4 regions of the Caldibacillus debilis DSM 16016 genome follow, and region 1 is predicted to be linked to each of the others. Evidence: riboswitches for the same ligand, from Rfam matches in the RefSeq annotation. Region 1 holds a riboswitch; each other region holds the start of a gene.

The links. Region 1 has a riboswitch for S-adenosylmethionine ahead of A3EQ_RS0110645 (methionine ABC transporter ATP-binding protein). Riboswitches for the same ligand answer to the same signal wherever they lie in the genome.
Region 2: it holds a riboswitch for S-adenosylmethionine, as region 1 does, so the genes downstream of both, metK (methionine adenosyltransferase) here and A3EQ_RS0110645 (methionine ABC transporter ATP-binding protein) in region 1, are expected to answer to the same signal.
Region 3: it holds a riboswitch for S-adenosylmethionine, as region 1 does, so the genes downstream of both, A3EQ_RS0117270 (ABC transporter substrate-binding protein) here and A3EQ_RS0110645 (methionine ABC transporter ATP-binding protein) in region 1, are expected to answer to the same signal.
Region 4: it holds a riboswitch for S-adenosylmethionine, as region 1 does, so the genes downstream of both, A3EQ_RS0119590 (methionine ABC transporter ATP-binding protein) here and A3EQ_RS0110645 (methionine ABC transporter ATP-binding protein) in region 1, are expected to answer to the same signal.

Annotation. Positions count from the first base shown of each region.
Region 1 covers NZ_KB912891.1:141,989-150,046, reverse strand. Annotated here, with positions in the region: gene sufC (Fe-S cluster assembly ATPase SufC) at 1-606, opposite strand, end outside; gene A3EQ_RS0110660 (MetQ/NlpA family ABC transporter substrate-binding protein) at 1,280-2,113, opposite strand; gene A3EQ_RS0110650 (methionine ABC transporter permease) at 2,317-2,985, opposite strand; gene A3EQ_RS0110645 (methionine ABC transporter ATP-binding protein) at 2,978-4,003, opposite strand; SAM riboswitch class I at 4,101-4,217, opposite strand; gene A3EQ_RS0110630 (alpha/beta fold hydrolase) at 4,758-5,606, shown strand; gene A3EQ_RS0110620 (GntR family transcriptional regulator) at 6,196-6,909, opposite strand; gene A3EQ_RS0110615 (6-phospho-alpha-glucosidase) at 7,132-8,058, shown strand, end outside.
Region 2 covers NZ_KB912918.1:36,390-44,447, reverse strand. Annotated here, with positions in the region: gene A3EQ_RS0119860 (C39 family peptidase) at 1-29, shown strand, start outside; gene asnB (asparagine synthase (glutamine-hydrolyzing)) at 279-2,177, opposite strand; gene metK (methionine adenosyltransferase) at 2,633-3,832, opposite strand; SAM riboswitch class I at 3,994-4,103, opposite strand; gene A3EQ_RS0119835 (ISNCY family transposase) at 4,240-5,571, shown strand; gene pckA (phosphoenolpyruvate carboxykinase (ATP)) at 5,887-7,476, shown strand; gene A3EQ_RS0119825 (metallophosphoesterase family protein) at 8,046-8,058, opposite strand, start outside.
Region 3 covers NZ_KB912915.1:62,421-70,478, forward strand. Annotated here, with positions in the region: gene A3EQ_RS21405 (sensor domain-containing diguanylate cyclase) at 1-1,318, opposite strand, end outside; gene rpsD (30S ribosomal protein S4) at 2,465-3,067, shown strand; gene A3EQ_RS0117255 (LOG family protein) at 3,212-3,778, opposite strand; SAM riboswitch class I at 4,269-4,374, shown strand; gene A3EQ_RS0117270 (ABC transporter substrate-binding protein) at 4,615-6,240, shown strand; gene A3EQ_RS0117280 (tripartite tricarboxylate transporter substrate binding protein) at 6,756-7,766, opposite strand; gene A3EQ_RS0117285 (tripartite tricarboxylate transporter permease) at 7,763-8,058, opposite strand, start outside.
Region 4 covers NZ_KB912917.1:116,205-124,262, reverse strand. Annotated here, with positions in the region: gene A3EQ_RS0119610 (DUF6044 family protein) at 1-193, shown strand, start outside; gene pdxR (MocR-like pyridoxine biosynthesis transcription factor PdxR) at 300-1,715, opposite strand; gene A3EQ_RS0119600 (LysE family translocator) at 1,900-2,532, shown strand; gene A3EQ_RS0119595 (DUF4085 family protein) at 2,690-3,988, opposite strand; SAM riboswitch class I at 4,337-4,449, shown strand; gene A3EQ_RS0119590 (methionine ABC transporter ATP-binding protein) at 4,616-5,641, shown strand; gene A3EQ_RS0119585 (methionine ABC transporter permease) at 5,631-6,293, shown strand; gene A3EQ_RS0119580 (MetQ/NlpA family ABC transporter substrate-binding protein) at 6,324-7,172, shown strand; gene A3EQ_RS0119575 (M20 family metallopeptidase) at 7,191-8,058, shown strand, end outside.

The sequences.
Region 1 (8,058 bases):
GATGATGCAGCCGAAGTTTTCGTTGCGCATCGAGTTAATCCCTTTGGCCACGACTTTCAAGGCGTCGATGTCCAAACCGGAGTCGATTTCGTCAAGGATGGCGATTTTCGGTTCGAGCATCATCAGCTGCAAGATTTCGTTCCGTTTTTTCTCCCCGCCTGAGAACCCTTCATTGACGTAGCGCTGGCCCATGTTGACATCCATTTCCAGCAATTGCATCGTTTGATCCAATTTTTTAATGAACGGCATCAGCGGGATTTCGTTTCCTTCTCCCCGGCGGCTGTTGATCGCCGTGCGCAAAAAGTCAGCGTTCGTGACGCCGCTGATTTCGCTCGGATATTGCATGGCCAGGAAAAGACCGGCTCTGGCCCGTTCGTCCACTTCCATCTCCAGAACATCTTGCCCGTCGAGGGTGACGGTTCCCTTGGTGACTTCATACTTCGGATGGCCCATGATGGCCGCGGAAAGGGTCGATTTCCCCGTGCCGTTCGGGCCCATGATGGCGTGGAATTCGCCGGTTTTCACTTCGAGGTTGACCCCTTTTAAAATTTCTTTGCCTTCAACGGCAACATGCAAGTCTTTAATGGTTAATGTTGAACTCGCCATGTCTATACCTCCATTATTCCATTCAATGTTCATTCTCAATTTATTCTCATTACAATATTATAACAAATGAAAAGTATATTCAACTTGCCGGGTTAACTTTTCCACGGATGCAATCACCAAGATGTGGACGGAAAATGGTTTCCGCCGTACATGGAGACCCTTGAATCCTTGCCGAAGCCTTGGCCGGATGGCGGTTAAAGGCTTGGCCGGCTGTTTCCCTTCTTGTCCGGCGGCCTGGGGCCCGCCCTTGCCCGGGTCCGGTTTCCTGAAAAGGCCCGCGGGAACGGGATTTTCCGGATGGGTTCGGGCCGGGATCCTGAAGCCGAATGAAAACGGAACGGCCGGATTGGGGATTCCATTTTATCAACGATGAATGAAAGGGAACGAAACCAGGGAAATCAGCAAAGATTCTGTTTAATCCATTTTATCAAAAATCCGGGATCTGCGGGGAGACTTCGAGGCTTGCGGATGATTTGATCTTATTATTTTATCAGAAAACGGGATAAAAGAAAGTGCCCCAAAATCCATTTTTGGGACACTCGACGTGGAATCATCTGCGTTTTATTTCTTTGCGAAACCCCGCTCCGCCCGGTCCCCGGAAACGGGACGGTTTCCGCATCGGGCCGGACGATCTTGGCCCTTAAGACGCTCCCGGAGGAGGAACACACCCTTTTTATTTATCGACGGGAACGACCGCTCCGCCCCATTCTTCCAGGATGAAGTCCTGAATTTCCTTCGAATGGAGGACATCCACCAGCGTCTTGATCTCTTCTTTGTTTTCATCCCCCTGGCGGACGGCGATGATGTTGACATAGGGCGAATCCGAATCTTCGATGGCGATGCTGTCCTTCACCGGATTCAATCCGGCGTCGAGGGCGTAGTTGGAATTGATGACGACCGCATCCCCTTCGTTGTTCTTGTAGATTTGGGGCAGCAATTCCGGGGCATACTCGTAGTTGAATTTCAAATGTTTCGGATTTTCCGCAATATCTTTTACGGTAGCCGTGACCTTGTCAACCCCGTCTTTCAGTTTAATTAGCCCGTTTTTCTCAAGCAATGTCAAAATGCGTCCGTGGTCGGGCACGCTGTTACTGATGATGATCGTCGCCCCGTCGGGAAGTTCATCCAGGGATTTGTACTTTTTCGAATAAACCCCGATCGGTTCGATATGGATCCCGCCGGCATTGGCAAATTTGTAGCCGAATTCCTTCATTTGCGCTTCCAAATAGGGAATGTGCTGGAAGTAATTGGCGTCCAAGGATCCGTCATTCAAGGCCGGATTGATCAGTTCATATTTGCTGAAGGTGCGGATATCCAAATCGATGCCTTTTTCTTTCAGGATCGGTTTGGCCTTTTCCAGGATCTTGGCGTGGGGTTCATTCGTCGCCCCGATGACGATCTTTTTCAATTCCCCTTCATCGGAGCCTCCGGTTTTCTCGGATTTCCCGCAGGCCGCAAGGCCGAAAATCAAGGCTACAGCGAAAAGTGCGACAAGCCATTTTTTCATGAAAAATCCCCCTTTGTATTATTGTTTCAATCCTTATCGGATCAATTAACCCGCTTCAAATGCCGCCGAACCCTTGATCCGGCCTTCCCGTCCGAAGGGATTTGCCGGATCTTGATCCTTTCCGGAAGCCGGAAAGACCGGGCCGGTGTCCCGCCATTTCCGGCAGTTTTCCGGGACCCATCCCCCGTCCTTGCGGCGGCCGTTCATCGTTTATCCAATTTTTTCGTTATAAAATCTCCGATAAATTGGATGATAAAGACGATGAGTAAGATCAACAGGGTGGCGAAAAAGGTCACATCGTTTTGATTTTGCGAAAATCCGTCCAGATACGCGTAGTCGCCGAGGCCGCCGGCCCCGATGACGCCCGCGATGGCCGTATATCCGACGAGGGCGATGGCGGTCACCGTAATGCCGGAAACCAATGCCGGCATCGATTCGGGCAGCAAAACCTTAAAAATGATCGTGAAGGTGTTTGCCCCCATCGCCTTTGCCGCCTCAATCACCCCCTTATCGATTTCCCGCAGGCCGATTTCCACCATCCTCGCATAAAATGGAGCGGAACCGATGATCAATGCGGGAAGGGCGGCGTCTGCCCCGATCATCGTCCCGACGAGAAATTTCGTAAAGGGAATCAATAAAACGATTAAAATGACGAAGGGAATGGAACGGAAAATATTGATCAATCCGGAAATAATGCCATAGATCCATCTGTTTTCCCACAGATTGCCCTTCGAGGTCAGAAACACCAATAATCCCAAAATAATTCCAAGTAAAAATATAAAAATAATGGAAATTCCGGTCATATAGAGGGTTTCCCATGTCTTTTGCCATGCTTTCGCCAAATCCACATTCGGAAATATGGCGCTAAACATTTTTCATCACCTCCACGCCGATCTGTTCCGCCGATAAGATCTCAAAGGCCTTCGCCAACGCTTCCGGATCTCCGGCCATTTGCACATACAGGAAACCATAGGCGCCGTTTCTCGTTTGCGAAATGTTTCCATGCAGGATATTGATGTCCAGACCGGTTTCCCTGATCAGTTTGGCGATGATCGGTTTTTCGACGGATTCCCCGGCGAAGGTGAGTTTGACCAATTTTCCTTCGGGATATTTGCGGAAAAGATGTTCGATGGTTTCCGACGGTTCTTCCGTTTCGGTAACTTGCCGGACGAACTGTTTCGTGATTTCCGCTTTCGGCCGTTTAAATATTTCCAAGACCGGGCCGACCTCGACGATTTTTCCCGCCTCCATCACCGCCACCCGATGGCAGATTTTGCGGATGACATGCATTTCATGGGTGATGAGAACGATCGTCAAGCCCAGTTTTTGGTTGATGTCGACGAGCAGCTCCAGAATCGAATCGGTCGTTTGCGGATCCAGGGCCGACGTGGCCTCGTCGCAAAGCAGCACCTTCGGATTGTTCGCCAACGCCCGGGCGATGCCGACCCGCTGTTTTTGCCCCCCGCTCAGTTGGGAAGGATAGGCATCCTCCTTTCCTTCCAAGCCGACCAGTTTAATCAGCTCATCGACCCTTTTTTTCCGTTCCTGTTTCGGCACCTTGGCAATTTCCAACGGGAATGAAATATTCTCCCGGACCGTCCGCGACCAGAGGAGATTAAAATGCTGGAAGATCATCCCGATCTGCTGCCGGGCCTTTCGCAATTCCGCGCCGCGGATATTGTGGATTTCCTTCCCGTCGATAATGACCGAACCCGACGTGGGGGTCTCCAATCCGTTCAGCAGGCGGATAAGGGTGCTTTTCCCGGCGCCGCTGTAACCGATAATCCCGAATATTTCTCCTTCTTTGATCTCCAGATTGACATGGTCAACCGCCGTAACATCTCCGTTTTTCGCCGGAAAAATTTTTGTTAAGTTCTGCACGGAGATCAAAACGTTCCACCCCTTTCCCTGTCGCCATCCATAAAAGGAAAGCGCCTTTCCACAATGAGCAGAAAGGCGCACGATTACGAAACAATCGATTACCTCTCCCTCATCTCTCAAAGTGAATCGCTTCACTTTGTGTGAATTGGCACCATTTCAATGCATACGCATTGACGGTTGCCGGGTTTCATCGGGCACATCCCTCCACCTCTCTTGATAAGAGCTAGGTACTGCCTTATTAAATTTTCATGATGATTGAAATTCTATCACCCTTCTTAAGCCATGTCAATAAAAAAATGAAGGAAAACTTCAATCGCCGCGGCCTTTCGGCAGGAAAAATCCCTTCCATTTTTTGGCCGCCGGAAGGGCCGATCGGGTCCGCCCTTTGGCCGCACGGACAGCCGGGCCCAAACGGATCGGACCGCTTTTCCCGGCCTCCGGGGGCGGCCGGCGATATGCGCGGCATCACCGTTTGCGGATGGCTCATTTTTCCTTTCACCACCCATCCTTCGCGATGAATCCCGAATGGCTGTCCATACAGCAGGGAAAACCTCCTTCATCCGCGGATGAATCCCCCTTTCCGCGGCCCGGTCGGGCCGTTCATTCGCCAAAAACTTTTCCTGAAGGAAATCGCTGCCCGGATGGCGAATCATGAAAAAAGTTGAGTTAGGATGCTTTCCTTTTTAGGGAACGCGGGGAGCTCCATTTCCCCGCCAACTGCAGCCGTTGGGCCGGGATTCTTTCTTTTTTAGGAGGTTTTCGTATGTGGCAAAGAGAAATGGCGGATACCCGCAGGGGAAAGTTCGAGATATTCACCCGGGGCGAGGGCAGCCCGCTCTGCATTACCCATTTCTATAGCGAATTCAACGAACGGGGCTATTATTTTGCCGATGCATTTACCGGCCATTTCAAAGTTTATCTCACCAACTTGAAAGAGGCGGGAAACTCTTGCAAAGCGGATTCGGAGCGGGAACTGGGCATGGAAGAAACATGCAAGGATTTGGAATCCGTCCGGGAAGCGCTCGGCATCGAGAAATGGGGATTCGCCGGCCATTCCGCCGGCGGGATGCTCGGGCTGGTCTATGCGGCCATTTTCCCCCGTTCCTTAACAAAAATCTTGATCGGCGGGGCCTCCGCAAGCAAGGATTACATGGAACATGAAGGCAGCATGTACAGTCCGAAAAGCCCATTGAACAAAAGGCTGAAAGCCTTGTTTTCCATCCTGAAATCCCCGTCATCCGCGAAGGAAGAACGGGCAAAGGCCATGAGGGAATGGACGGAAATGTCCCTTTACAGGCCGGAGAAATTCGAGGACTATTTTTCCAGGCCGAGCAGCGGAAGGGTCGTGCAAAATAGATTGGATTACTTTTCGTTTCACGAATTGCCCAACTACGACATTCGGGAGAAATTAAAACATGTCCCCGTTCCGGCCTTCATTTATTGCGGCAGATACGATGCCCAATGCCCGCTCCCGTTCTCGGAAGAAATCCATCGGTTGCTGCCGGATTCCAAACTGTTCGTGTTCAACCAAAGCAACCACGTCCCGTTTTTGGAAGAGGAGGATTTATTCAAGGAGATGGTGCGCCAATTTGCGGAACTGGGCAATGCGTAAGATTTGCTCATGCTGTTTCGGCAGCCGCATTCGGGGAACGCATGGGGCCCGTCAGATACGTTTTTATAGACGGGATAAGTTCGTGAATCGGCAGCCCGTTTCTCGGAATAAAAACCAAAACGGGATTGCCGCCAACGCCGGTGAATTTTATGAGGATAAAATCTTCGTGGCCAGCATTCTGGCGGCGGGCAGCCCTTTCTCCGGCTGATGCCGTATCAGAAAGGCAGGATCATGAACAAAGGAAAAGGAATCTGCGAGAAAAAAGGAAAATTTGAACCGGGAATTCATCATCCGGGGTCCGGCCACGGCCCCGTCTCCGCCGGAAGCCGCAAAGACCCAGCCCAAACCGGAAAAAACATGCCGCAACAAAATGAAAAACCCGATTGTCATGACGGCGCCCCTCAAAAAGAGCCTTGATAGATCAAGTCCTCCTATTTGTGTAAAATCCTGCTCCCAGTCAAGGGAACATCGCCTTCCGGGAATGGATCCGCTTTGCGCCCGCTTCTTTTTACACAAATTTTTGGACTTCATCGCCTTGATATGCATTTTCAGAAACTTGGCGAAAGGGACCGGCCCTTCCTTAGCCGCCTTACATCCGCTTGGAAGAAAACTTAAAGGTGTATTTGTCGCTTCGAAAATAAAGTTTCGTATATTCAAATACGGTGCCGTCTTCCAAATATGCCCAGGCAGACATGTAAATGAGCGGCAGGTCTTTTGGCGTCCGCAGCAATTGATTCAGGCTCTTGTTCGGGAAAATCGCCGAAATCTCCCCTCTTCTCTCCTTAATTTGATACCCTTTCCTTTCAACATAGTCGTATTTGGATTTCGACATCACTTCAACGGACAGATCCGGGAACAGTTTTTCCGGCAGATAGGTTTCCTCCAATATCATCGGCTCCTCCCCGACACAGCGCAAACGGCGTACGAAAAACACCCGCTCATCTTCCTTCAAATGCAAAATGTCCCGAACTTGCCGGTCCGGATATTCCAGGCGAAATTCCAAGATTTTATTGATCGGGTTTTGCTGCAGCTGCAGCATTTCCTCCGTAAACCCTTGAAGCTTGTAAATATCGTGATTGATCTTTTCCGTTTTTACATACGTGCCGCTGCCTTGAATTTTATATAAAATCCCCTCTTTCACCAACAAATCGATCGCCCGGCGAATCGTGACCCTGCTCACCTTGTATTTTTCCGCCAGTTTGTTTTCCGGCAAGATCGCTTCATCCTTCCCCAAATTCGACAAGATAATGTCTTCTTTGATTCTTGATGCGATTTGCCGATAGAGAGGCGTTGATCGGTTCACGATTAGATTCCCTCCAAAATTTCACCATGTTTAAATACAAATATATAACAAATTTTTTTGTCTTTCATTATTTATTTTTTACAAAATGAGGTAATTCCATGGTTTTTCCCCGATCGGCGAAAAAATGTCTTCATATTTGTATTAAAATTGTATTGTATTTGTATCTAATTTATGATATATATGAAGTATCCCAATACTTCACATCTTGAGGAGGCCTCTTCGATGAAAAAGCAGCGCCTTGTGATTGCAGGCAGTGGAAGCACTTACACGATCGGGATGGTCATGAGCCTGATTGCCGAAAAAGAGAATTTCCCCCTGGAAAGCCTTGTCTTTTACGATATCGATGAAAAAAGGCAAGCGCTGAATGCGAAGGCCACGGAAATTTTGCTGAAGGAATACTACCCGGAGCTGAGGTCCTTCACCTACACAACGGACAAGAAGGAAGCCTTTAAAAACGCCGATTTCGTTTTTGTGCAAATTCGCACCGGCGGACTGAAGATGCGGGAAAAAGATGAACAAATCCCGCTGAAATACGGCGTCGTCGGCCAGGAAACATGCGGTCCCGGCGGAATGGCTTACGGGCTTCGATCCATTAAAGATATGATCGAACTGATTTACGACATCCGAAAACAATCCCCCGATGCCTGGATTTTGAACTACACCAATCCGGCGGCGATCGTGGCTGAAGCATTAAAAAGAGAATTCCCCGACGATCGGAGAATTTTAAACATATGCGATATGCCCATCGCCATTATGGTCAGCTATGCGAAAATTTTAGGTCTGGAAGTTTGGGACCTGGTTCCGGAATATTTCGGGCTGAACCATTTCGGCTGGTTTACCAAAATTTACGACAAAAGCGGAAACGACCTTACCGAACGATTGAAAAACTTGATCATCGAAAAAGGATTCAAACCGGAAGATGCGGAGATTGCCAATGATCCGTCCTGGATTAAAACCTTTGAACAAGCCAGGAAAACCTTGATGGACTTTCCTGAATATTTGCCGAATACCTATTTGCAATATTACCTCTACCCCGAGGAAATGGTGAAGAAAGAAGATCCGAACCATACGAGAGCCCGCCAAGTGATGGAAGGCCGGGAAAAAAGGGTTCGGGAACTATGCCGGCGCATCATTGAAAAAGGTACGGCT
Region 2 (8,058 bases), on a different contig from region 1:
CGATCACCTACGGGGACCGTCTCCACTGAAGGCCCCCGGGACGGTTTTGTCCGACGTGACCCGGGCAATCCGTCCAGACCGCTTCCTCTGAAGTGGTCGTCGACGCCTTTATCGGCCAGCAGGAAATCGCAATCCGTCCAGACCGCTTCCCCTGAAGGCCCCGGCGTCCGTCGCAGCCGCGGACGCCAAGGCCGGACTCCCTCGTGGCCAGTCCCGAAGACCGTTGAAAAAGCGCCTTGAAATCCGGATTCAAGGCGCTTTTTTCCGATGCGGCCCGTTCAGACATAAACCTTTGCCGCTTCATCGGACCGATCAAAGGAATATTTTTTCTCGACAAATACTTGGTGCCAGACCATGAAGGCGAGGATCGTCCAAAGCTTCCGGCCGTAGTCCCCCTTATTTTTCCGGTGGTCTTCCAGCATGGCCAAGACCGCCTGCTTATTTAGATATTCATCCGTTCCGCTCTCCTTAATGATCCCCGCCGCCCAGTCGTACATTTCTTCTTTGAGCCAGTGGCGGATCGGCACAGGGAAGCCCAATTTTTTCCGGTTTAGCACATGATCGGGAACGATGCCTTCTGCCGCTTTCCGAAGGATATATTTCGTCGTTCCGTCCGCCGTTTTCATCGAGGCCGGAATGCGGGAAGCCACTTCAAACACCCGTTTGTCCAGGAAAGGCACCCGCAATTCCAAAGAATGGGCCATCGTCATTTTGTCCGCCTTCAGCAGGATGTCCCCCCTAAGCCACGTGTGGATGTCGATATACTGCATCTTTTCGACGGGATCATAATCTTTCGCTTCCGCATAAAACGGCCGCGTAATGTCTTTGTAGTCGATGCCCGAATCATAATGGACCAGCAGCTTCCTTTTTTCCTTTTCGGAAAAGATGTTCGCGTTGCCGACGTACCGTTCCTCCAGCGGCGTCACTCCCCGCTGGATGAAGCTTTTCCCTTTCACCCCGTCCGGCAAAAGGAGGGACAAAAAGTACAGCGCCTTTTTCAACGGGGAGGGGATTTTCTGGAAGACGGCCAAGCTTTGCGGTTCGCGGTATATATTGTAGCCGCCGAACAGCTCGTCGGAACCTTCGCCGGAAAGGACGACGGTCACATGTTTCCGCGCCTCCCTGGCGACGAAATAGAGGGGCACGCAGGCGGGATCGGCAAGCGGATCGTCCATATAATACATGATTTTCGGGAATTCCTTCATGTATTCTTCCGGCGTGATCACGTAACTGATATTTTCCACCCCGATCTTTTCCGCCGACTCTCTGGCCACGTCGATCTCGCTGTAGCCCTCCCGTTCAAAACCGACGGAGAAGGTTTGGATCCTCGGATGGAATTCCTTCGCGATCGCCGCGATCATCGTCGAATCGATTCCGCCGGACAGGAAAGAGCCGACCGGCACGTCGCTCCGCATATGGACCTTCACCGAATCGAACATCGCTTCCCGGATTTCTTCGACCCATTTTTCCTCCGGCTGTAAGGCGGGGCGGAATTCCGCTTTCCAATATGTAAAAATTTCCAAAGGTTTTCCGGGCCGTTTCTTGAAATAAGTCCCCGGCAGCAATTTTTCGATCTTTTCATGCATGGTATACGGTTCGGGAACATATTGGAACGTCAAATATTGCTGGAGGGATCTTCCGTTGAGCGCCGGATTTTCCAAGGCATGGAGGATCGCCTTCTTTTCCGAGGCAAAAAAGGTGCACCCTTTGTCCGGATCCGCATAATAGTACAACGGCTTGATGCCGAAAGGATCCCGGGCGCCGAAAAGGAGCTTTTCTTCCCTGTCCCAGATGAGGAAGGCAAACATCCCCCGCAATTTATCCACCGATTTTTCTTTATAATGGTCGTACAATGCCAAAATCACTTCGGTATCGGATTCGGTGGCAAATTCCATTCCCTTTTCCTGCAATTCTTCCCGCAGTTCGATATAGTTATAAATTTCCCCGTTAAAGATGATCCAATACCGTTCATTGGCATAGGACAGGGGCTGCCTGCCCGATTCAAGATCGATGATGCTCAGCCGGCGAAAACCGAACTGGACATGTTCGTCGAAATAATACCCTTCGTCATCGGGACCGCGGTGGGTCAAAAGATGGTTCCGCTCTTTGAAGGCATCCCGATCTTCGTTGGAAAACTCCTTCGGTTGGTCATGAACACAGCCGATAAATCCGCACATTCCATTCACCTTCTTTTCCTTTCCTGATGCCGAAAATCCTATTTACTTCCATGAGACGTGGAAAAGGAGCAATCCGTAACGGGGAAATCCTGAAACGCCGAAAACCAATGATCCGGATGGGAAACGGCGCGAATGATCACCCCATTATTGTATCAAAAAAGGTTGTCGAATAAAATTGCGGGATGACAGGGCGCCTTCTCTTTTTACTTGCCAGTTGAAGGTTCCGATTATTGCCGATTGAAGGATCCGATCCCGAGAAAAATTTTGCACATGCGATCCAAGAAAAAAGGGGGCCATTCATACCCCCGCTTTTCCCCGGCCGCCCATGCCCTTCTTGTGATTCCGCATTTTCCGGCGGAAAAGAAACGCCCCTCTTTCCGCCTGTGCCTGGCCGGATGTCAATCTTTATAGGATTCCTTTTTTCCGAAGACGTCCAAACGCCTTTCTTTTTCCGCTTATGCCCGGCGGAACGCCTGTTCCCTCAACAATTCCGCCTTGTCGACCCTTTCCCAGGGCAGATCCAGATCCGTCCGGCCGAAATGGCCGTAGGCCGCCGTTTGTTTGTAAATCGGCCTTCTTAAATCAAGCATCCGGATAATGCCGGCAGGCCGCAAATCAAAATTCCTTCTCACCAGTTCCTCCAGCACTTCCTCGCTGACTTTCCCCGTGCCGAAGGTATCCACGGAAATGGACACCGGCCGGGCGACGCCGATGGCATAGGCCAACTGGACTTCGCACTTGTCCGCCAATCCGCTGGCGACAATGTTTTTCGCCACGTAACGGGCCGCATAAGCCCCGGAACGGTCCACCTTCGTCGGATCTTTGCCGGAAAAGGCGCCGCCTCCGTGTCTGGCGTAACCGCCGTAAGTGTCGACGATGATCTTCCTTCCCGTCAGCCCCGCATCTCCCTGCGGACCGCCGATGACAAACCTTCCGGTCGGATTGATGAAATATTTCGTTTCCCCGTCAAGCATTTGTTCCGGGACGACGGCACGGACGACGTGTTCCATCAAGTCCCGCTTGATCTGCTCCTGGCTCACTTCCGGATGGTGCTGGGCGGAGATCACGATCGTATCGATCCGCACCGGCTTTCCTTCTCCGTCATATTCCACGGTAACCTGGGTTTTTCCATCGGGACGCAGGTAGGGCAGGATCCCCGTTTTCCGCACCACGCTCAACCTGCGGGACAATCTGTGGGCCAATGAAATGGGAAGGGGCATCAGCTCTTCCGTTTCGTTGCATGCAAATCCGAACATCAATCCCTGATCCCCCGCGCCGATGGCTTCGATTTCCTCGTCGGTCATCTTCCCTTCCCTGGCTTCCAGGGCTCGGTCAACCCCCATCGCAATATCCGGGGATTGCTCGTCAATCGATGTGATGATTCCGCATGTATCGGCATCAAATCCGAACTTGGCCCGGGTATAACCGATTTCGCGGACGGTGTCCCGAACGATTTTCGGAATATCCACATAGGATGACGTGGAAATTTCCCCGGCAACGAAAACAAGCCCGGTCGTAATAGACGTTTCCACCGCCACGCGGGCATCGGGATCTTCGGCGATGATGGCGTCAAGGATCGCGTCGGAGATCTGATCGCAAATTTTGTCCGGATGCCCTTCCGTGACCGACTCTGATGTAAACAATCTTCTTCCCATAAAAATTCCTCCTTCCGGTTCCTTTGCTGACTGTCACGGATACCTTATTTCATATTTTGCACGAAAATATCGATCCTAGTTCCGTAAATTATGCCTGGATCCCATGGAAGGTTATAAAAAAATCCCTTTCCGCTGAGGAAAGGGTGTGATTTTACCTTTCACTCTTATCGTTCAAGGAATTCCCTTGCTCAGTTGAGCACCTTACTTATTTGTCAATAAGCAGGTTGCCGGGCTTCCTCGGGGCAGTCCCTCCGCCTACTCGCAATAAGAGTATCCGTTCAAGTTACAATCATACAACACCGGCTTTAGCCTGTCAACGATTTTCCCATTCCCTGTTAAACGTCTTTGATATTGTCATATTGTAACGCTTCAGTGAAAATGTCACTATGGGACAGGAGAAAATTACGATGACCAGAAAAGAATTGTGGCGTTACAATGTGATGTTGAAACATATTCATGGACTCATGACTGTACGTGAAACTGCGAATGAACTAGGATTAAGCACCCGCCAGGTTTTTCGCCTGAAGAAAAGAATCCTGGAGGAGGGAGAAACCGGAATCATCCATAAAAATCGTGGGCGAAAACCGGCACACGCACTTTCAAATGAAGTACGTGAATATATTCGTAATCTTCTCACAAGCGAGCGTTATCGCAACTGTAATGATCATCATTTGGCTGAATTGTTGGCACAGCATGAGGGTATTCACATAAGCCCTTCTACCGTTCGCCGAATTCGCTGTGAATCCAACCTCCCGCCGAAGCGAAAGCGTCGTCCACCCAAAGCCCATCGTCCAAGGCCTAGAAAACCTCAGGCGGGGATGCTCGTTCAAGTGGATGCCAGCTTTCATCCCTGGTTGGAGGACCGAGCCAAGCCATTTGCTTTACTGGCAGCGATTGACGATGCCACGGGAGAGATCGTGGCTGCCGTGTTTCGTCCTCAGGAGGATACGGAAGGGTATTTGCTTCTCCTCAAACAGATGATCGAACAAAAGGGAATCCCGATGAGTATTTACTCCGACCGGCATACCATCTTCCGTTCGCCAAAAGAAGCAACCCTGTCGATCGAACAAGAGCTGGCCGGTGAAGCCCCTCCGCTCTCCCAGTTCGGCCAAGTCTTACAGGAATTGGGGATTACCCACATCAAGGCCCTTTCGCCACAGGCCAAAGGACGAATCGAACGCCTCTTTGAAACCTTACAGGATCGCTGCGTGGTGGAATTGCGTCTTCGCAATGTCAACACCATCGAAGAAGCAAATCAGGTTCTTCCGGAACTTATCCGTAAACATAATCATCTCTTTGCGGTTCAACCTGCCGATCCGGAAAGCGCGTTTGTTCCCTTGGCTGAGGAACAATCCTTGGATCATATCCTGTGCTATCGGGAGAAACGCACGGTCGGTTCTGGCGAAACCGTATCGTATGGTGGAAAGACGTACAAGATCGTAACGAAGAACTCCAAACAAACCATTCCCGTGAAAACACGGGTTGAAGTCCGTGAAACCCTAAACGGGGATCGATTTATCTGGTACAAAGGGGAAAAATACCTGCTGGAAGAAGTGCAAAAGCCTGATCGCCAAGAATCTTCGCAAAAAGAAAAGGCGGGCATCGTGAGAACGCCTCACAAGCCCGCTGCCAATCATCCTTGGCGAAAACCATTCCTACCCAAGCCAAGGATACCACAACGGGCTGAATTTGGCTATAACGGTTTGAGAGAACCGACTCCAATTCCTTTCACCCCTTGATGGCTTCCATGCCTGGACCGCAAATGAATCAAGGGTGAGCGAAGCGAAGGCCCTTGGGCCTTTACCCTTGATGAAATGAGCGGTCCAGGCCAAAATTCAAAACACAGGGTGAAAGGAATAAAAAAATAAATCAATGTGACAAATTCACTGACGCGTTAGTATGACATTTTCACTGACGCTTGACACGATTTTCCCATTCCCGTGTCTTTAAATATCATCGTTAAAACCTATTCCATTTTTCGTGGAAATATTATATACTAATAGCATATATGTGTTATACTTTTTTAACGAAATCATGAAAAAGGAAGGTTTTGTATGAATACCGTCAGCCGGCCAAATTTGACGAAGGACTTGAAAGATTTCGGGAATGTTCATGTCCAATTGAGCACCCCCCGATTGGTGGAAAAAATCTTGGAAAGGAAGGAAGGCATGTTAACGTCGACGGGGGCCGTAAGGGTCATGACCGGGAAATATACCGGAAGATCCCCGAAAGACAAATACATCGTGGAGGAGCCCTCGGTAAAGGATAAAATCGATTGGGGGACCGTCAACCAGCCCCTGCCGCCTTCCCGCTTTTTAAATCTGTACAAAAAGATGGTCCATTATTTGAAGGATAAGGAATTGTTTTTGTTTAAAGGCTTTGCGGGAAGCGACCCGAAATACCGGCTGCCGATCGACGTGTATACCGAATTCGCCTGGCACAGCCTGTTCGCGCGGCAGCTGTTTATCCGCCCCGATGAAAATGAATTGAAACATCACGAAGCCCGCTTCACCCTTTTGTTTGCGCCGAATTTCAAGGCCGATCCCCTGGAAGACGGCCTCCGTTCGGAAACGTTCATCATCATTTCCTTTGAACACCGCCTCGTTTTGATCGGCGGGACCGAATATGCGGGGGAAATGAAAAAATCCATCTTTACCGTGATGAACTATCTGCTCCCGGAACAGGGGATCCTGTCCATGCATTGCTCCGCCAACGTCGGGGATCAAGGGGATGTGGCCCTGTTTTTCGGGCTGTCCGGGACGGGAAAAACGACCCTGTCCACCGATCCGCGCCGCAAATTGATCGGAGACGACGAACACGGATGGTCCGATGAAGGGATTTTCAACATCGAAGGCGGCTGCTATGCGAAATGCATCCATTTGTCCGAAGAAAAGGAACCGCAGATTTTCCGCGCCATCGGTTTCGGTTCCGTATTGGAAAACGTCGTCGTGGATCCGGTGACACGGGTCCCCGATTACGACGATGCCAGCCTCACGGAAAATACGCGGGCGGCCTATCCGATCGAAGCGGTGAAGAATATCGTAAAGCCGAGCGTCGCCGGCCATCCGTCCAGCATCATCTTCCTTACGGCCGACGCCTTCGGCGTCTTGCCCCCCGTGGCGAAACTGACCAGGGAGCAGGCCATGTACCATTTTTTGAGCGGGTATACGAGCAAGCTGGCCGGGACGGAACGGGGAGTGACCACGCCAGAGGCCACCTTCTCGGCCTGCTACGGGGCCCCCTTCCTCCCGCTTTCGCCGCTCAAATATGCGGAAATGTTGGGAAATCTGATCGACAAGCACCGGGTGGAGGTTTTCCTCGTCAATACGGGGTGGATCGGCGGCGAATACGGGGTCGGAAAACGGATCAGTCTGCCCCATACCCGGGCGATTGTCCATGCGATCTTGGAACATCGGCTGCAGGGGATCGAAACGGTGCAGGATCCGATCTTCGGCTTGCACATCCCCGCATCCGTCCCCGGTGTGCCTCGCGAAATCCTGAATCCGAAAAAACAATGGGGAAACGAAAAAGATTATGAGAAAAAAGCGGCCGATTTGGCCCGCAAATTCATGGAAAACTTCAATAAATTCGCCGGCATCCCGGAGGAGATCCGCAAAAAAGGCGGACCGCTCATTCAACCGTGATCTTTCTTCTTCGGAGCGGACCGCCCGGCAGGGGATGGGGAAATTTTTCCTCGGTTTTGCAAATAAAACCAGCCCGAGTCATGCACCAATGCACTCGGGTTTTTCCCTTTCTTGTTCCCATCCTAGCAACTTTCCGGCGGAAAGGACGCCCCGGAAAAGGGACAGCGGATTTGCTCCTGGCGAATGAGATGACGCGTCCACCACCGGATACCCGAGCTCTTTTGCCGGGGGACGAATACGACGATCAAAAGGATGATCTATCCCGATCATCCTCAACCGTTCAATTTTCAAATTTATGATGTAAAATGCGGCATGGTAAGTTAACGATCAAAATCTTCAGCACGGGAAAAATGGTGAGAAGTTTAGAATTTTTTCACTAACAGGTTTTCGAAAAAATTTCTCCGTTGGCCAAAACTTAACACCCCCATAACCCACAAACATATTGGCATATTCATGAAAACATTCAAAATAGGTTTAGATCCCCTAAAGCGGTTTGACAATCAAAAGTTCTGTAGACATCGCATCGGATTCTTATTGCCCTTATCAAACGAAACCTTTCCGTCATACCCTCATGAAATACTT
Region 3 (8,058 bases), on a different contig from region 1:
TCTGAAAAAGCTTGAAGGTTTTAAACGAAAAAAAATAAGGCTCATGATGGAGGGCGACGGCAAATCCCCATATTTCATCTTCCTGTTCCATCGGCACGGCCATCAGCGAAAGAAACCGATGGCGCCTGTCCTTTTGATGTTCGGAAAAATCGCCGATAAACAAAGGTTCGCGGTTGGAAGAGAAATGATCCTGCAGAAACCGCAAATAAAAGGCGCTTTCCTCGCCGAAAAAAAACGGGGTGCTCCCCTGCAAAACATGGGGATTTTTTCCTTTGAGGAGCACAAAGGCCGCTTCTTCCGCCCGGAGCGAAGATTTCAGCTGGCTGATCATGTAATGGGTCCGGTCATCGAGGGACAGGCGGGAATTCAATTGATGGGATACCTTCGTCACCAGCTTCAGCTCCCGGACAAGCTGGTTCGACTGCTGGTACAGATGGGCGTTTTCCATCGCGTTCCCCGCCGTATTGGCCAAAATGGAAATGAATTCCACCATCGTTTTCGGGATCCGTTCCATCCGGACATTGCCGATTTGCAAAATCCCGTAAACCCCTTGTTTTCCTTTTAACGGAAAATAAAGGGTGTTCCCGTCTTTCCCTTCCTCCATGCATACCTGCCCCGTCACATACGCTTTCATCGACAAGGCTTCCAGATCGTTATAGTTCAACAATTGCACCGGCAAATGCCCGCAATCGTTGTCGTTGGACAACAACAGATGATAGGAAAAGGCGGGGTACAGTTCCTTCAAAAATTCCACCATTTCTTGCAAAACTTCCCCGATATCCATGGAGGAATGGATTTTCATCGTCACGCGGAGCAATTTCTCATTCCAAATCTCCTTGACGCAAACGGATTTAAAGGAAAAGAGCTTCACCAAAAATTGGGACACGGTCAAGGAAAACTGCTCCCACCATTCGGCGGAAGGACATTCCGCCAAGGAAATCCGGTCCAAAAGGATGCAACCGATCGGATCCCGGGTTCCGTTTCTTAAAAGAATGCCGGTTTTGTAAGGGGGAAACGCCCCTTCGCCGATCCGGACGAAGACGCCGCGGCCGTCTTCCCGCAGCCGGTGCTTCATTTCGTCCCAATCGTCGATGAAGGAGAATATTTCCGGGGGTTTCAGGAGGACGGCGATCTCTTCCGTCTCAAAGGCGGACAGCCGGAGCAAAAAGCGGATCCGCTCCGCTCCGAGATGTTTGCAAAGCGTTTCGGCCAGTATATTCATATCGTCATGAAGGACGCTCTCCGGTCTGCATTCATACATGATCCCGAGAAGCTCGCTTTTCAATCCGTAAAGCAACTGCTCTTCCTGGGCATTCATTCCAATCTCACCTGTCTGCGTTATGATCGAAATAATCAAAAAATTACGCAAAGTTTTCCCCGTTTCCGGAGGAACTCTGCGATTATTTTAGCAAGGATTAACATTTTTGGACGAATTTCCATATTTTTCATCCGTATGTATTCATTATAGCATAAAAACGCATTTGTTGATTCAATTTTTAAATGTTTTTTTAACTTTTGCCCGCCGCAAAAATTAAAAATTCGTCCCAAGGCGGCTTCCGGTCCCAAATTTGGGCCGGCGGAAAAACTCCCCCCATCGGCCGCCCCGAAAAAAACCGGCAGGCGGCCGGACATCCGGTCCGTTCCCTTTCCGAATCATGCCCTTCCGGTTTTCACGTTCCGCCGCCCGAACCATCCGACATAGAAATCTTGTTCAACATAGCCGCAAAAACCCCGTCCGCCTTGAAGCGGGACCTTCCCTAAATATTAAAGACTTAGTGCAGCATGCCAACATTCGGTTTTTCGGCCCGGAATGCCCAACATTCCTTTTTTCCATCAGGCGCGGATGGTTCAACATCCAAGGAAAAATGTTCAACATTATTACTTAAATGTTCAATCAACGATTTCGTTTGTCCAATATCTTGGAGAAAACGTTCAACATTAGTTTTGGATTTCACGACGGACGGTCCATCATCTCATCCGGACTGTTTGACATCTGAAAATAATCGTCCAACAACAGTTGGGATTGTCCGGCATTTTCAGCGATCGTTTCATCATTTTAAAATTTATGTTCAATATGGAAAAAAATTTGTCCGACATGAAAGAAAAATAACCGTCATCCCGGAAAAAACGTCCATCACCGCGGGAAAAATGTCCATCATCGCTCCCGGGGTCCGACATTCGAACGGCCCCTGAACCGGATGCGGCCCAATGCACCGTGAAAATCTTGCCATAAACATTTCCCATTCTTTTGTTGACTTCATTGTTGCAATTCCATATAATAGACTTTGTGTAAAATATGGCAGCCTATGTGTACATGTTTATCCGCCCATTTTGTTGCTCCTTGCCGGAGTTGTACCGCGTAACCCTCAGCTGCTGGGGCGAAGGTACATGAAAACAAAATGGCGATAAACGATGTACGCAACTGTTTTATTTTACCGACTAACTTTTATAAGGAGGAACTTCAATGTCCCGTTATACAGGACCGACTTGGAAGATTTCCCGCCGGCTCGGGATTTCGTTAAGCGGAACGGGTAAAGAACTGGAAAGACGTCCGTATCCTCCGGGACAACACGGACCCAATCAACGGAAAAAGCTTTCCGAATACGGCCTCCAATTGCAGGAAAAACAAAAACTCCGCCACATGTACGGGATAAACGAACGCCAATTCCGCAACACTTTTGAAAAAGCCGGGAAAATGAAAGGGGTCCACGGCGAAAACTTCCTGATCTTGCTGGAATCCCGCCTGGACAACCTGGTGTACCGGCTGGGCCTCGCCCGCACCCGCCGGCAAGCCCGGCAATTGGTGACCCACGGCCATATCCTGGTTGACGGAAGACGCGTCAACATCCCCTCTTATCTCGTGAAACCCGGTCAAACGATCGGCGTCCGCGAAAAATCGAGAAACCTGCAAATCATTAAAGAGGCCATTGAATTAACCAACTTCATTCCGGAATATTTAACCTTCGATCCGGAAAAAATGGAAGGCACCTATACCCGTTACCCGGAACGTTCGGAACTTCCGGCGGAAATCAACGAATCCCTGATCGTCGAGTTCTACTCCCGCTGATCGGCTTCCGCGCGGGAAAGGCTGCTTAAAAGCCCCGGATCCCTTGGAAACAAGGGAATCCGGGGCTTTTTCATACAGGCGAGAAGGCCGCGACATCTCTTCCATGTCCACGGGCCGGTTTGCCGGAGCTCGCCTTTCCCGGGATCATGCCCATTTATGAACGAGACGGGGTTCGAACCGCTCCATCCGGCGAAAAAGGGTTTCCGCATCGCCGGCGGTGATCAATAACTCCAAATTTTCAGGCTTGGCGAATCCCTTTTCCACCGTGTGTTCCAGCATCCGAATCAAAGGATCGAAGAAACCGTTGACGTTGAACAGGCCGATCGGCTTTTTGTGCATGCCGATCTGCAGCCAGGAGAGGGCTTCAAAAATTTCTTCATAGGTCCCGTAGCCTCCCGGCAAGGCGATATAGCCGTCGGCCAATTCGTGCATTTTGGCTTTGCGGTCATGCATGGTGTCCGTAATGAAGAGTTCACTGACGCCCTCGTGGGCCAACTCTTTCTTTCGCAAAAATTCGGGTATGATCCCGATCACCCGGCCCTGATTGCGCAAAACCGCATCGGCGATCTCCCCCATCAGGCCCGCCTTGCCGCCGCCGTAAACCATGGATATCCCCCGGTCGGCAAGGAATTTTCCGAGATCCCTGGCCGCCCTCCTGTATTCCGGGTCGTTCCCGAAATTCGAACCGCAAAATATGCAAATGGATTGGATGTTATTCATCTCCCGAACCCCCTTGCGCGATCCGCCCGAAAAGCCGGGAACCGGCGGTCTCCGGACACTTTCCCCGTTTTGCCGGCAAAATGCCGATGCCCATCGGGCATCCGGTCCGGCATCCCCCTTCCGCCGGAAAACCTCCGTTTACGGCTTTTCCACGGCGCTCTTTTTTGCCATCCCCACAATTATAGCTTTCGCCGGGAATGCATGTAAAGGCCGGCGCGCCGCCGCGCCTGAACCGAAGGGCCGATCGGCCCTGCCTGAAACGGAGGCAGAACCGTCTGCAATCGATGCACAAGTTCCCCCATCGGATATTGATACCGCCGACGGGAAAATAAAAAAATCCGCCTTCGCTTTCTTCCCGCCCTTTCCGGCAATTGGTTCGGCGGCATGGAGGCGGACTGAATATAGAGATCTCGAATTTCCCTTGACAAAAGCACGGGAATTTTTCTAAGATATTCTCATAATTGAATATTTGCAAAAGTTCATCTTATCCAGAGAGGCGGAGGGACTGGCCCGGTGAAGCCTCAGCAACCAGCCGGATTCCGGCCAGGTGCTAATTCCAGCAGAACTTCTGTTCTGGAAGATAAGATGAAGGGAGGCAATGTTTTCTTTGCTAAACTTCTTCTTATCGGAAGAAGTTTTTTTTCATTTCTTTCGCATCAAGGGGGGATCCGCCGGGAAAATAACCGGCATGTTCCGGCCGGGAAAAGCGGTTTGGGAACCTCGCCGGAACCGTACGAACCGCAAGATCAGGCTGCATGTCTGTCCGCAGGAAGTCCTCCGGGGAAAAGGCGTGCAAAAACAAATGACAATCAAAAGGAGGATGCAGGATGAAGAAAACAGCGTTCTTATTGACGATCCTACTTTTATTCGCATCCGTCCTGTCCGCCTGCGGCGGCAATAAGACGGACGGGGAAAAAGCCGCAAACGGCGGCACCGGAAAACCGGAAAAAGGGGGAACATTGATCTTCGGCCGGGGAGCGGACGCCGTCTCCCTCGATCCGATCAACGTCACGGACGGAGAATCCATCCGTGTTACATACAACATCTTCGAAACCCTCTTTGAATACGACGCCGATTTAAACATCAAGCCGAGACTGGCCACTTCTTACGAAACGTCGGAAGACGGGTTGACATGGACCATCCATCTGCGCAAAGGGGTCAAATTCCATGACGGCACGGATTTCAACGCCGATGCAGTCGTCTTCAACTTCGAGCGCTGGATGGATCCGAACAACCCTTACCATGACGGGGACTTTACCTACTACACCTTCCTTTACGGGGGATTCAAAGGGGACGAAAACCATAAAATCGTCCATGTGAAGGCCCTTGACGATTACACCGTCGAGATCCGATTGAAAGAAAAGATCGCCCCGTTCCTCAGTTACCTGGCCATTCCCATGTTCGGGATATCGAGCCCCGAGGCGATCAAAAAATATGACGACAAATACGGCGAACATCCGGTGGGAACCGGCCCGTTCAAATTCGAGAGCTGGGACCGCAACGACAAGATCGTTTTAACCAAAAACGAAAACTATTATGAAGAAGGGAAGCCCTATCTCGACCAGCTGATCTTCCGGGTGATCCCCGACAATTCCGCCCGTTTGAGCGCCCTCAAATCCGGGGATATCGACATCATGGACGGGCTCAATCCCGACGATAAGAACGCCGTCGAGTCCGACCAAAACCTGGATTTTGTCAAACGGCCGAGCTTTAACATTTCCTATTTGGCCTTCAACACGGAAAAAGCGCCCTTTAATGATGTGAAGGTCCGCCAGGCCATCAACATGGCCATCAATAAGCAGGGAATCATCGACGCCTTCTTTAACGGATTGGCCGAACCGGCGAAAAATCCCCTTCCTCCCGTCCTTTGGGGATACAATGACGGGATTCCGGGTTATTCATACGATCCGGAAAAGGCGAAACAATTGCTGGCGGAAGCGGGATACCCTGACGGCTTCAAGACCGAACTGTGGGCGATGAGCAATCCGAGGCCTTATTTGCCGCAGCCGTTAAAAGTGGCGGAAGCGATCCAGGCCGATTTGAAGAAGGTCGGCATTGAGGCCGAAATCAAAACCTTCGAATGGGCCACCTACCTGGACAAAGTGAAGAACGGCGAACACCCGATGGCCCTCTTCGGATGGACGGGCGTTTTGGCCGATCCCGACAACTTCCTCTATCCGAATTTGAGCAAAACGAACACAAAGAAACCGGCCAACAACATTGCCTTCTACAAAAGCGACGAGTTAACCGGTCTGCTCGAAAAAGCGAGGGTCACCATCGATCAAAAGGAACGGATCGAGCTTTATCAAAAGGCCCAGGAAATCGTCTTCCGGGATGCGCCTTGGGTCTTGCTCGCCCATACGGCCCCGCCCCTGGCGAAGGCCAAATATGTGAAAGGGTTTGTCGCCCATCCGATGAACGATTCGTTCACCGAAGTCTATCTCGAGAAATAACGGCCGGCACCGGCCTTAAGGTGCCCCCGTTTCGGGAAAACGCCCGGATCGAAAAGCGGCAGGCGGGCGCCGGCTCTCCAAATCGGTACCGATCGTCTCCACCGGACGGCCCTTTCCGGCCGTTTCCCCAAGGGGATGAAGTCCCTTTATCCGGCGGCTTTCCGCCATCCTTCTGCTTTTTCCGGCTCCCTGGCGGAATCCGCAAAGGGGCATTAAAACATGTCCTTCCTCGCATCCGGGGAAGGCGCGCCCGCCCGGGCGGGCCGACAGCAAACCTTGGCTTGCCGCAATACCGCACCGCCGGCAGTCAACAAACTTTGGAAAAACACCTCCCGCTGGAGGTGTTTTTCCATTTTTTGATGATTCGAACCGGTTTGTCAGGGTTCCTTGGAAACCGGCGGCGGGCAAAGGGCGGGCGATCCCCTTCCCTTTCGGGCAACGGCGGCCGGATTTCCGGCGAATCAGGCGGCATGGCCGCCTCAATTGCTCTTTCGCATCCAACAGAAACCGGAAAATCACTTGCGAATGCCCGTTTCTTCCGCCAGCTCGGCGTACCAGTCCAGCTCCCTTTCCGCCGACCGTTTAAACTCGGCTGAGGGCAAATAGGACGGCTGGAGATAGATCTTTTCCAGCTGCCCGATAAAGCCTTTGTCCTTCTCCATTTTGGCGACGGCCGCTTCCCACTTTTTGACGATCGCCTCGGGCGTTCCCGCCGGCAAGGATATCCCGGTCCACCATTTGACCGTCAAGCCGTGAAAGCCGAGTTCCTCCGTCGTCGGCACGTCGGGGTATAAGGGGCTCCGTTTGCCGTCCTGGACGGCCAGCACCTTCAGCTTTCCCGCTTGCACGAGGGAATAGACTTCCCCGGCATTATGCACGGCCAAAAGCACATGACCCCCGGCCACTTTCGCGGCGGAATCGCTGGCCCCTTCGCTCGATACCATCCTCGTTTTTTTATAGTCGATCCCCGCCGCGCTCAGCCATTCCGCCACCCCGAAGCTGGAAAATCCGGCCGGGCCGACGCTTGCCCAGGACAAGTTTTCCGGATTTTCCTTTACCCATTCGGTCAGTTCCCGCAAATCCTTCCACGGCGCATCGGCGCGGACGGCGTAAACGAGGGGGGACTCGGCGACGCGGGCGGCGAGCATATGGTCCTTCAGCCGGAGAACGGGGCGGTTCGTTCCCGCCTCATACATCGTCGTCGACGAATTGTTGTTCATCAGCGCCGTATATCCGTCCGGTTTGGCTTCCGAAAGCGCGTACCGGGCACCGACGATCCCGCCGCCCCCGGTCTTATTGACGACGATCACCGGCTTTCCCCACTCCTTGCTTAAATATTCGGCGACCGCCCTGGCCGCCAGATCCACTCCTCCGCCTGCGGCGAATGGCACGACGAGTTCAATTTGCCGTTCAGGATACCGGCTGCCCTTTTTTTCCGGTTCGGAAGTGATCGCAGCGCTTGACGCACAGGCGGCTAAACCCGCCATGAGGAATAAAGCCAATAGGCATGTGATAAATTTTTTCATGAACCCTTTCCCTCCCATGTTTCGATCGTCCGAATTGGCTGCCGTTCCTTTAATCCCGCTCCCTTCCCGGTGTCCTTCCCTTTCCGGGTTCTTTTCATCAACACCGAGGAAAGGATAAACAAAACCGTCGCCAAGACGAGCAGGGCAAAGGAAACCGGCCTTTGCACGAAAATCAACCAACTTCCCGAAGAGATTTCCAACGATTGGATAAAGGCCATCTCCATTTTCGGTCCCAAAACGAAGCAAAGAATAAATGGAATAACCGGCCATTGAAACTTATGGAACAAATAAC
Region 4 (8,058 bases), on a different contig from region 1:
GTTTTCGAAACGATCGGAACGGGTGATCAAAGACTTGGATTTGAACACGGAACAGTTCAAAAAAATGGGCGGGGAGTATATCCTTTCGGCGGTCCCGATCCTTAACGCGGAGGAAAACGGCCTCGCCCTGGAAAAGGTATTCGAGGACGATGATTCCTGGTGGAGGATCTATTTGTACAGGGTGAACGGATGATTTGCAAACCGGGGCATTTTAAACGGGAAGGACGCTGCGGATCGCCTGCCGGTCCGCCGCCTTCCCGCAGAAAATGGGTGAAGCCCCCGCCTGACGGCAGATTATGCTAGCTGAACCAAGTTTCGCTCAATATACGGATTCCTTGGATCATTTCATTTTCGCTTAATCCGCCGAATCCCATAAGGATTTGCGGGTAAGGCGAAGGCGGGTTGTCCATCCAATAGTTGGATGTCGGGTAAACGCGGATGCCAGCATTTTTTGCCGTTTGAATCAGATGTTCCTCCGTATCGTCGCTTTTCACCTCCAGGATGACATGGAGTCCGGAATCTTCTCCGATGATCCTCACGTTGTCTCCCATATACGTTTGAATCGTCCGGATCAGCATCATATGTTTTTTCTGATAAACATGCCTCATTTTCCGGAGATGCTTTTCCCAATAGCCTTCACGCATAAATAGGTAAAGGGTCTTTTGATGAATTTTTGAAACAGGCTGCTCATATATGGAAAAATTCATTTTATACTTCGTCATCAACGGTTTCGGCAAGATCATGTAGGCGATGCGAACGGAAGGCAATAGCGATTTGGAAAACGTGCCCAAATAGATGACCCGGCCGTGGGGATCCAATCCTTGCAAAGCCGGGATCGGTTTCCCTTTATACCGAAATTCGCTGTCGTAATCGTCTTCAATGATATATCCGTTTGCCCGCTCCGCCCACCGGATCAGCTTGATGCGGCTGGCGACGGGCATAATGAATCCAAGGGGAAATTGGTGCGAAGGGGTAACATACACGAAACGAGCTTCACTTTTTTCCAGTTTTTCCAGATGAATGCCTTGCCGATTCACCTCAATGGGGATGACCGGAAAGCCGTGATGGAGAAAGATTTCCCTCGCCCCATCATAACCCGGATTTTCAAAAGCGATCGGATGGCGTTTTGCCCCGATGATTAAACAGAGGAGGCTGAGCAGCTGCTGGATTCCTCCGCCGATGATGATCTGATCGGGAGAACATACCACTCCCCGCGATTGATACAAGTATTTCGCAAGTTCGAGGCGAAATTCGGGCTCTCCCTGCGGCTCTCCATAGGAAAAAATTTCCTTTTCCCGCATCACTTGATTGCTTAACTTTTTCCATACCGCAATGGGAAAACTTTCCCGATCAATATTCCCGTGCCGAAAATCAATCCGGATATCGGTTTTGGCTGGCATATGCCGGTTCCTCTGGTCGAATAAAGAAATCTTCTTGTGCGAATGGATGGCGGCGGACGGCCGATCTTCCATTTCGGCTGCATAATACCCGCTTTTCGGTTTGCTGATCATGTACCCTTCCGCCATTAATTGTTGATAGGCGGCTTCCACCGTGTTTTTGCTGACTCCCAGATGCCGGGCCAGTTTCCGGATGGACGGCAACCGGGTGTTGGGGGGAATCCGTCCCGCTTCCATTTCTCCCCGGATGTAATCATAAAGTTGGAAATATAGGGGTTTATCCGCGTTTTCGTCAAAGGTTGGCGTGATTTCAAACATGTGGTGACCACCCGCATTCCAATCTGTCCCTATATGATTTTCAAAAACTGTACCTTTTGTTGGGGTTAATTTGAGATTATATTAATTTTATCAAATGCCAATGGCTGGAGTAATCCCGTCGTTTGCAATAGCGGTTCCAGGGATTCAAAGCGGCCGGTTGATCCGGCAAGGTTGGAGGGGTCGGATGTTTGCGCTTTTCTTCACCCACGTATTGTTAGGTTTATCCATCGCCCTTCCCGTCGGGGCGGTGACCATCGAAATGACGAAACAAGGCTTGAAAAACGGGTTTTTCCATGGATGGTTTGTCGGACTGGGCGGGATGACGGTGGATTTGATCTTGATTACCCTTCTTTATTTTGGCTTCGCGTCCGTTCTGGCCGTGCCCGCCGTCCAAACCTTAATGTGGCTGTTCGGCTCCCTCATTTTATTGTATATCGGGATCGACAGCATCAAAAATGCGGATAAGGATATCCGTTTGGGAAATGAAAAAATAAAAAAATCATTGAAATCATCCTATTGGAATGGATTTTTGGTCGCCATTTCGCCGGGAAGCGTCGTGTTTTGGCTCGGCGTATTCGGAACGGTTTTAACCCATTCTTTTCATGCTTCGGAAAAAACCGGTTTTTTTGCCGTGGCCTCGGGAATTTTAACGGGGATTTTGCTCCATGATCTTATTTTCATGTCCATCGTGGCAGGGGCACGAAAAATCGTAAATCGGACGTTCATCAAATGGGTTTCCACCATCGCGGGATGCCTGTTGGTGGGCTTTTCCTTATTCTTTGCTTATGAGTTTTTCAAGGGGATCAATGATTTATAGGGTTTTGTTCTTTTCGAGGGCAGGCAAGAGATCTTGAATCGATTCGGGTGAGAAAGGTCCGGGAGGAAGGCGCGGGAATGGCCCTTTGGCGCTTCATCCCCTGTAAAAATCCGGCGGGCTTCCTCGGCATCGGAGGCGGCCCGCCGGTTTTATCCGTTCATCTTTTGATTGATTCCAAGAATTCTTCGGTGATGATGCCTTCGGCCACGAAATGGCCGGCGAACAATTCTCCGATTTGTCCCAGTTGCATGTCCTCATGGTTGATAAAATGGGGCAGCGCCTTTTTGATGAGCGGCACGTGTTCTTCCGGCCGTTCGGCGATCGTATTCCATGCCCGGACGGCGAGCCCCAAATCCCCGCTGAAAAGGGCGGCTTCCAATTCTTCCGGCGGGAGCGGGTCGGAAAGCGGGTCTTCCGCCTCAACAAATTCCCCGCTCAGCAAAAGCCGGGTCCATTCTTCGAAAGAATCCGCCAATGGCCGCGGTTCTCCGTCTTCCGCCACATAAACGATCTGACCGGTTTCCCGGAGGAAGGCGACCGAACCGATGGCGCAAGCCGCAAAAGGGATGACGCCGCCTTGTTCCGCCAACTCTTCCAGCGGCAAAATCCGGGTAATTTCCACCGCCCGGTCCGGAAGGAGGAAAAAGGGATGGTCGATCCGTCCGCCGTTTTGCCTGTTCATCAGTTCCCGGAAAGCCTGGGGAAAGCGGAACCCGAGGCGCCGTTCCGCCTTTTTCCATTCGCCGTCCGATGCCCCGGCCGGACCGTCTTCATCCGCCCATCCGGGATGTTCTTCGTTTCGGTAAAAATGGCGGATCCGGAAATCGGTTGCGGTGATTTCCCATTCCGTCATCGGGGAATCGAACAGGACCCCAAGCCGGAACCCGTCCCTTTCCACGTCCGTCTCCTCGTACAGCCAATACATGCCGGGAGCCAATGGGAATTCGGATCTTTCCTCCTTGATCCCCGATATTTCGATCACGGCGGCCTCGCCGTAACTGAAACTGCCGGATCCGTCCAGGGTGAGCCGCAAAACGTCCTCCCCGCGGCGGATGAAACGGATTTGGGCATCATGGAGCCCGGCGTCCGCGATTTCCGCCAAACCTTCCGGCAACTGCCCGCGGATTTTTTCCTTGTATTCCCCGGCCGCGTCGATCATCTTTTCCGCTTCTTCCTGTTTTTCTTTCAGCCAGGCCAAAACCTCGTCCCGGACCCGTTTCGGGAGTTCGGGCTGATTGATCGTCCCGTCCAGCACATAGGGGTGGAAGGTTTCGGGGAGGATCTGCAGCAGCCGGTCTTTAATGGATTCCAGCTCTCCCCGCAAATAGGCGCGGAAATCCTCGCTTTCTTCTTCGAAACCGCGGATGAAATCCGCCCATTCTTCATCGGATTCGGGGAAGGTCAAAAGATGGGGATCCTGCATAGTTTCATACCATTTTTTCGAAAAAAATTTCATCGGACGAGTCTCCTTTTCGTTCGGATTGTTGATTACTTTGATTATGAAAGACGGAGAGGATTTTGGTCAACCCTTTTTCTGCCGGGACGGTTCCGACGGGCTGTCAAAAAAAGTATGCGTAAAATATTTGTGGGCAAAACTTATCCCCTTCAATAGGTGAGTGATCGAAGACGCACGCCTATGAAGGGGGAACCAGGCGTAAGCGCGGCAGGAAAGAAAGCAACAATTAATGAAAAAGAGGGCTGCTCCTTGGCAGACTGATCGTCAGGAAAAACTCGCATATTGACATTTTCAAACATTCATATTACTATACAATCATACATAAAAATTACATATTTTCCTCGTCATTTCTTATCCAGAGAGGTGGAGGGACTGGCCCGATGAAACCTCGGCAGCGGGCTTTCGCATGAAAGCACTGTGCCAATTCCAGCAAGTCGTCTGGACGGCTTGGAAGATAAGAAATGAGACGGAGTTTTGCGAACGCATGACCCCTCTCATCTTATCTTCCTGGAGGTAAGATGAGGGGGGTTTTCATTTATCCGAAAAGGAGGGGATGCGGGGAAATTTCGATTCGTCTCTTAAACCGAGTTTTCATATCCATTTACTCGTATTTATTGGAGGTGCTCGATGATCACTTTTGAAAATGTCACCAAGGTATTTCAGACCAAGGACCGGGAAGTCGCGGCCGTCAAAGATGTAAGCCTGACCGTCAAAGAGGGAGAAATCTTCGGCATCATCGGCTTCAGCGGCGCCGGAAAAAGCACCCTCCTCCGCCTGGTCAATCTGTTGGAAAAACCGACTTCCGGGAAGATCTTCGTGAACCGGCAGGAGATCACCAAACTGTCCACCAAGGAACTGCGTAAATTGCGGCAAAATATCGGAATGATCTTCCAAAATTTTAATTTGTTCAATTCCCGGACAGTTTTTGGAAATGTGGAATATCCCTTAAAAATCGCACAGGTCCCGAAGGAGGAAAGGAAACGGATCGTTTGGGAACTGCTCCGGTTCGTCGGACTCGAGGATAAAGCGGGCGATTATCCCGAGCAGCTGTCGGGAGGCCAGAAGCAAAGGGTGGGCATTGCGAGGGCCCTGGCCACTTCCCCAAAAATTCTGATTTGTGACGAACCGACTTCGGCCCTCGATCCGGAAACCACCAACGACATTCTGAATCTGTTAAAAAAAGTGAACCGGGAGTTGAATGTGACCATCCTATTGATCACCCATGAGATGCATGTCATCCGCAAGATTTGCGATCGGGTCGCCGTGATGGAGGAGGGACGGATCATCGAAGAAGGCTCCGTCCTGGATATTTTCACCAGCCCGAAAACCCGGACGACGAAAAACTTCATCCGTTCGGTGATCCACGATTCCCTTTCCGAATCCTTGCTCGAGGAACTGAAGCGGAACGGAACGAACCATCTGTACCGCCTGACGTTCAAGGGCGATGCGACAAAACAGCCGATCTTATCGAGGATTTCAAAGCGATACAATGTGGATGTCAACATTTTGAACGGAAATATCAGCGAACTGCAGGGGCAATTATTCGGGAATCTGATTGTCGAAATCATAGGCGATGGACAGGAAGTGAAAAGGGTCATCGAAGAACTGAAAAAAGTTGTGCAAGTAAAGGAGGTCCTGTCCGATGCGGGTTGATTGGTCCACGTTTTGGCCGCGGATTGTCGAGGCGACCGGCCAGACGATTACGATGGTCGTTTTTACCTTGCTATTTTCGTCCATTATCGGAATCTTGATGGGGCTGCTTTTATATGTCACCCGAAAAGGGAATGTTTTTGAAAATCGGTTCATCTATTCCTTTTTAAACATTATCATCAACATCGTCCGTCCCATCCCGTTCATCATCTTTTTGGTCGCCATCGCCCCGTTGACCCGGGCGGTGATCGGGACGACCATCGGGACGGCTGCCGCGATTTTCCCCATGACGATCGCCGCCTCCTTTTCGGTGGCCAGGGTGGTGGAAAATAATCTCGTCTCCATCGACCCGGGGATTATCGAAGCGGCCAAGGCGATGGGCGCCGGACCCTTCCGGATCATTTTTGAAATCATCATCCCGGAAGCGATCGGACCGCTGATTTTAGGCTTGACCTTTGTCACCATCGGCTTGATCGATTTCTCGGCGATGGCGGGAACGGTCGGCGGCGGCGGTTTGGGCAACCTGGCGATGACCTACGGGTATCAGCGGTTTGATACCTCCGTCATGATCGTCACCGTCGTTATCCTCATTCTCTTGGTGCAGATCGCACAATTGATCGGGAATTATCTTTCGAGGATTTTTTTGCGTCGATAGAAAAAATTTGGCATTCAAGGAGGAAACAGAATGTACAAAAAAATAGGCTTATCGTTGATTGCGGTACTTCTTTTCGCTTTACTTTCGGCGTGCAAGGGCGAGACGGCTTCCGATGAAAAAAAGGTGGTAAAAATCGGGGTGACGGGGACCGACGGCCAGGTCTGGGACATCATCAAGGAAAAGGCGGCGAAGGAAGGCATCACCATCGAGCTGGTTGAATTTTCCGATTACACGCTGCCGAACCAGGCGCTGGCGGACAAGGAAATCGATTTGAATGCGTTCCAGCACATCGCCTTTTTGAATCAATTCAAGGAAGAACATCATCTGGATATCGTGCCGATCGGGACCACGGTCATCGCGCCGATGGGCATTTATTCCGAGAAATATAAGGACGTCTCCGAAATCCCCGACAAGGCGAAAATCGCCATCCCCGATGATCCCTCGAACCAGGCGAGGGCTTTGAAGCTGCTTCAGTCGGCCGGATTGATCAAGCTGAAGGAGGATTTCGGCTTGTTCGGCGATTTGAGCGGAATCAAGGAAAATCCCAAAAAATTGGAGATCATTCCGATGGTGGCCCAACAAACGCCGAGGGTGCTTCCGGATGTGGCCGCGTCCGTGATCAATAACGGGATTGCCGGGCAGGCCGGATTCGTTCCGAATAAAGACGCCATCTTCCTGGAAGATCCGAATGATCCGGCGGCGCAGCCGTATATCAATGTTTTTGCCGCCCGGGCGGAAGACAAAGACAATCAAACATTCAAAAAGATTGTCGAGATCTACCATGATCCTGAAGTGGTCGAGGCGATCAAAAAGGATACGAACGGCGGTTCCGTCGTGGTCGACATTCCGATTGAAGAACTGGAAGACATCATCAAATAAAAAGCGGGGGGAATTGGCGTGCCGGTTGATTTGCAGCTTCAAAGGAAGCGGATCGAGGAAAGCATCGAAAACGGAAGGGAACTGTATATTCAAACGAGCCATGAGATTCATGATCATCCGGAAATCGGAAATCAGGAATTTTTCGCATCGGAAAGGTTGACCGATCTTCTGAAAAAGGCCGGTTTTGAGGTCACGACAAACGTTGCCGGCCATGAGACGGCCTTTGTCGCGAGGAAGCCTTCCCATATCGACGGCCCGAAAATCGCCTTTCTTGCCGAGTATGATGCGCTGCCGGGACTCGGGCACGCGTGCGGGCATAATTTGATCGGGACGACGAGCGTGGCGGCGGCCATCGCCGTAGCGGAAGTCATTCATGAAACGGGCGGGGAAGTTTTCGTCTTCGGCACCCCGGCGGAGGAAGGGGGACCGAACGGTTCGGCAAAGGGCAGCTTTGTCAAACACGGTTTATTAAAAGACATCGATGTGGCTTTGATGATCCACCCCAGCGGGAAAACGAGCCTTTCCGCCCGGACGCTTGCCGTCGATCCTTTGGATTTCCACTTCTTCGGAAAAGCCGCCCATGCCTCCGGCGCCCCGGAGCAGGGGATCAATGCCCTCGATGCGGTGATCCTGTTATTCAACGGGATCAACGCGCTGCGGCAGCAGCTTCCGCGGGATATCCGCATCCACGGGATCATCACCCATGGCGGCGATGCCCCGAACATCATCCCGGATTATGCCTCCGCCCGCTTCTTTATCCGGGCGGAGACGTGGAAACGGGCCGAGGAAGTATCGGAGAAAGTCCGGAAAATCGCCGAAGGGGCGGCTTTGGCGACGGGAACGAAGGTGGAAATCGAACGGTTTCAAAATGAAGTCCTCGATTTCA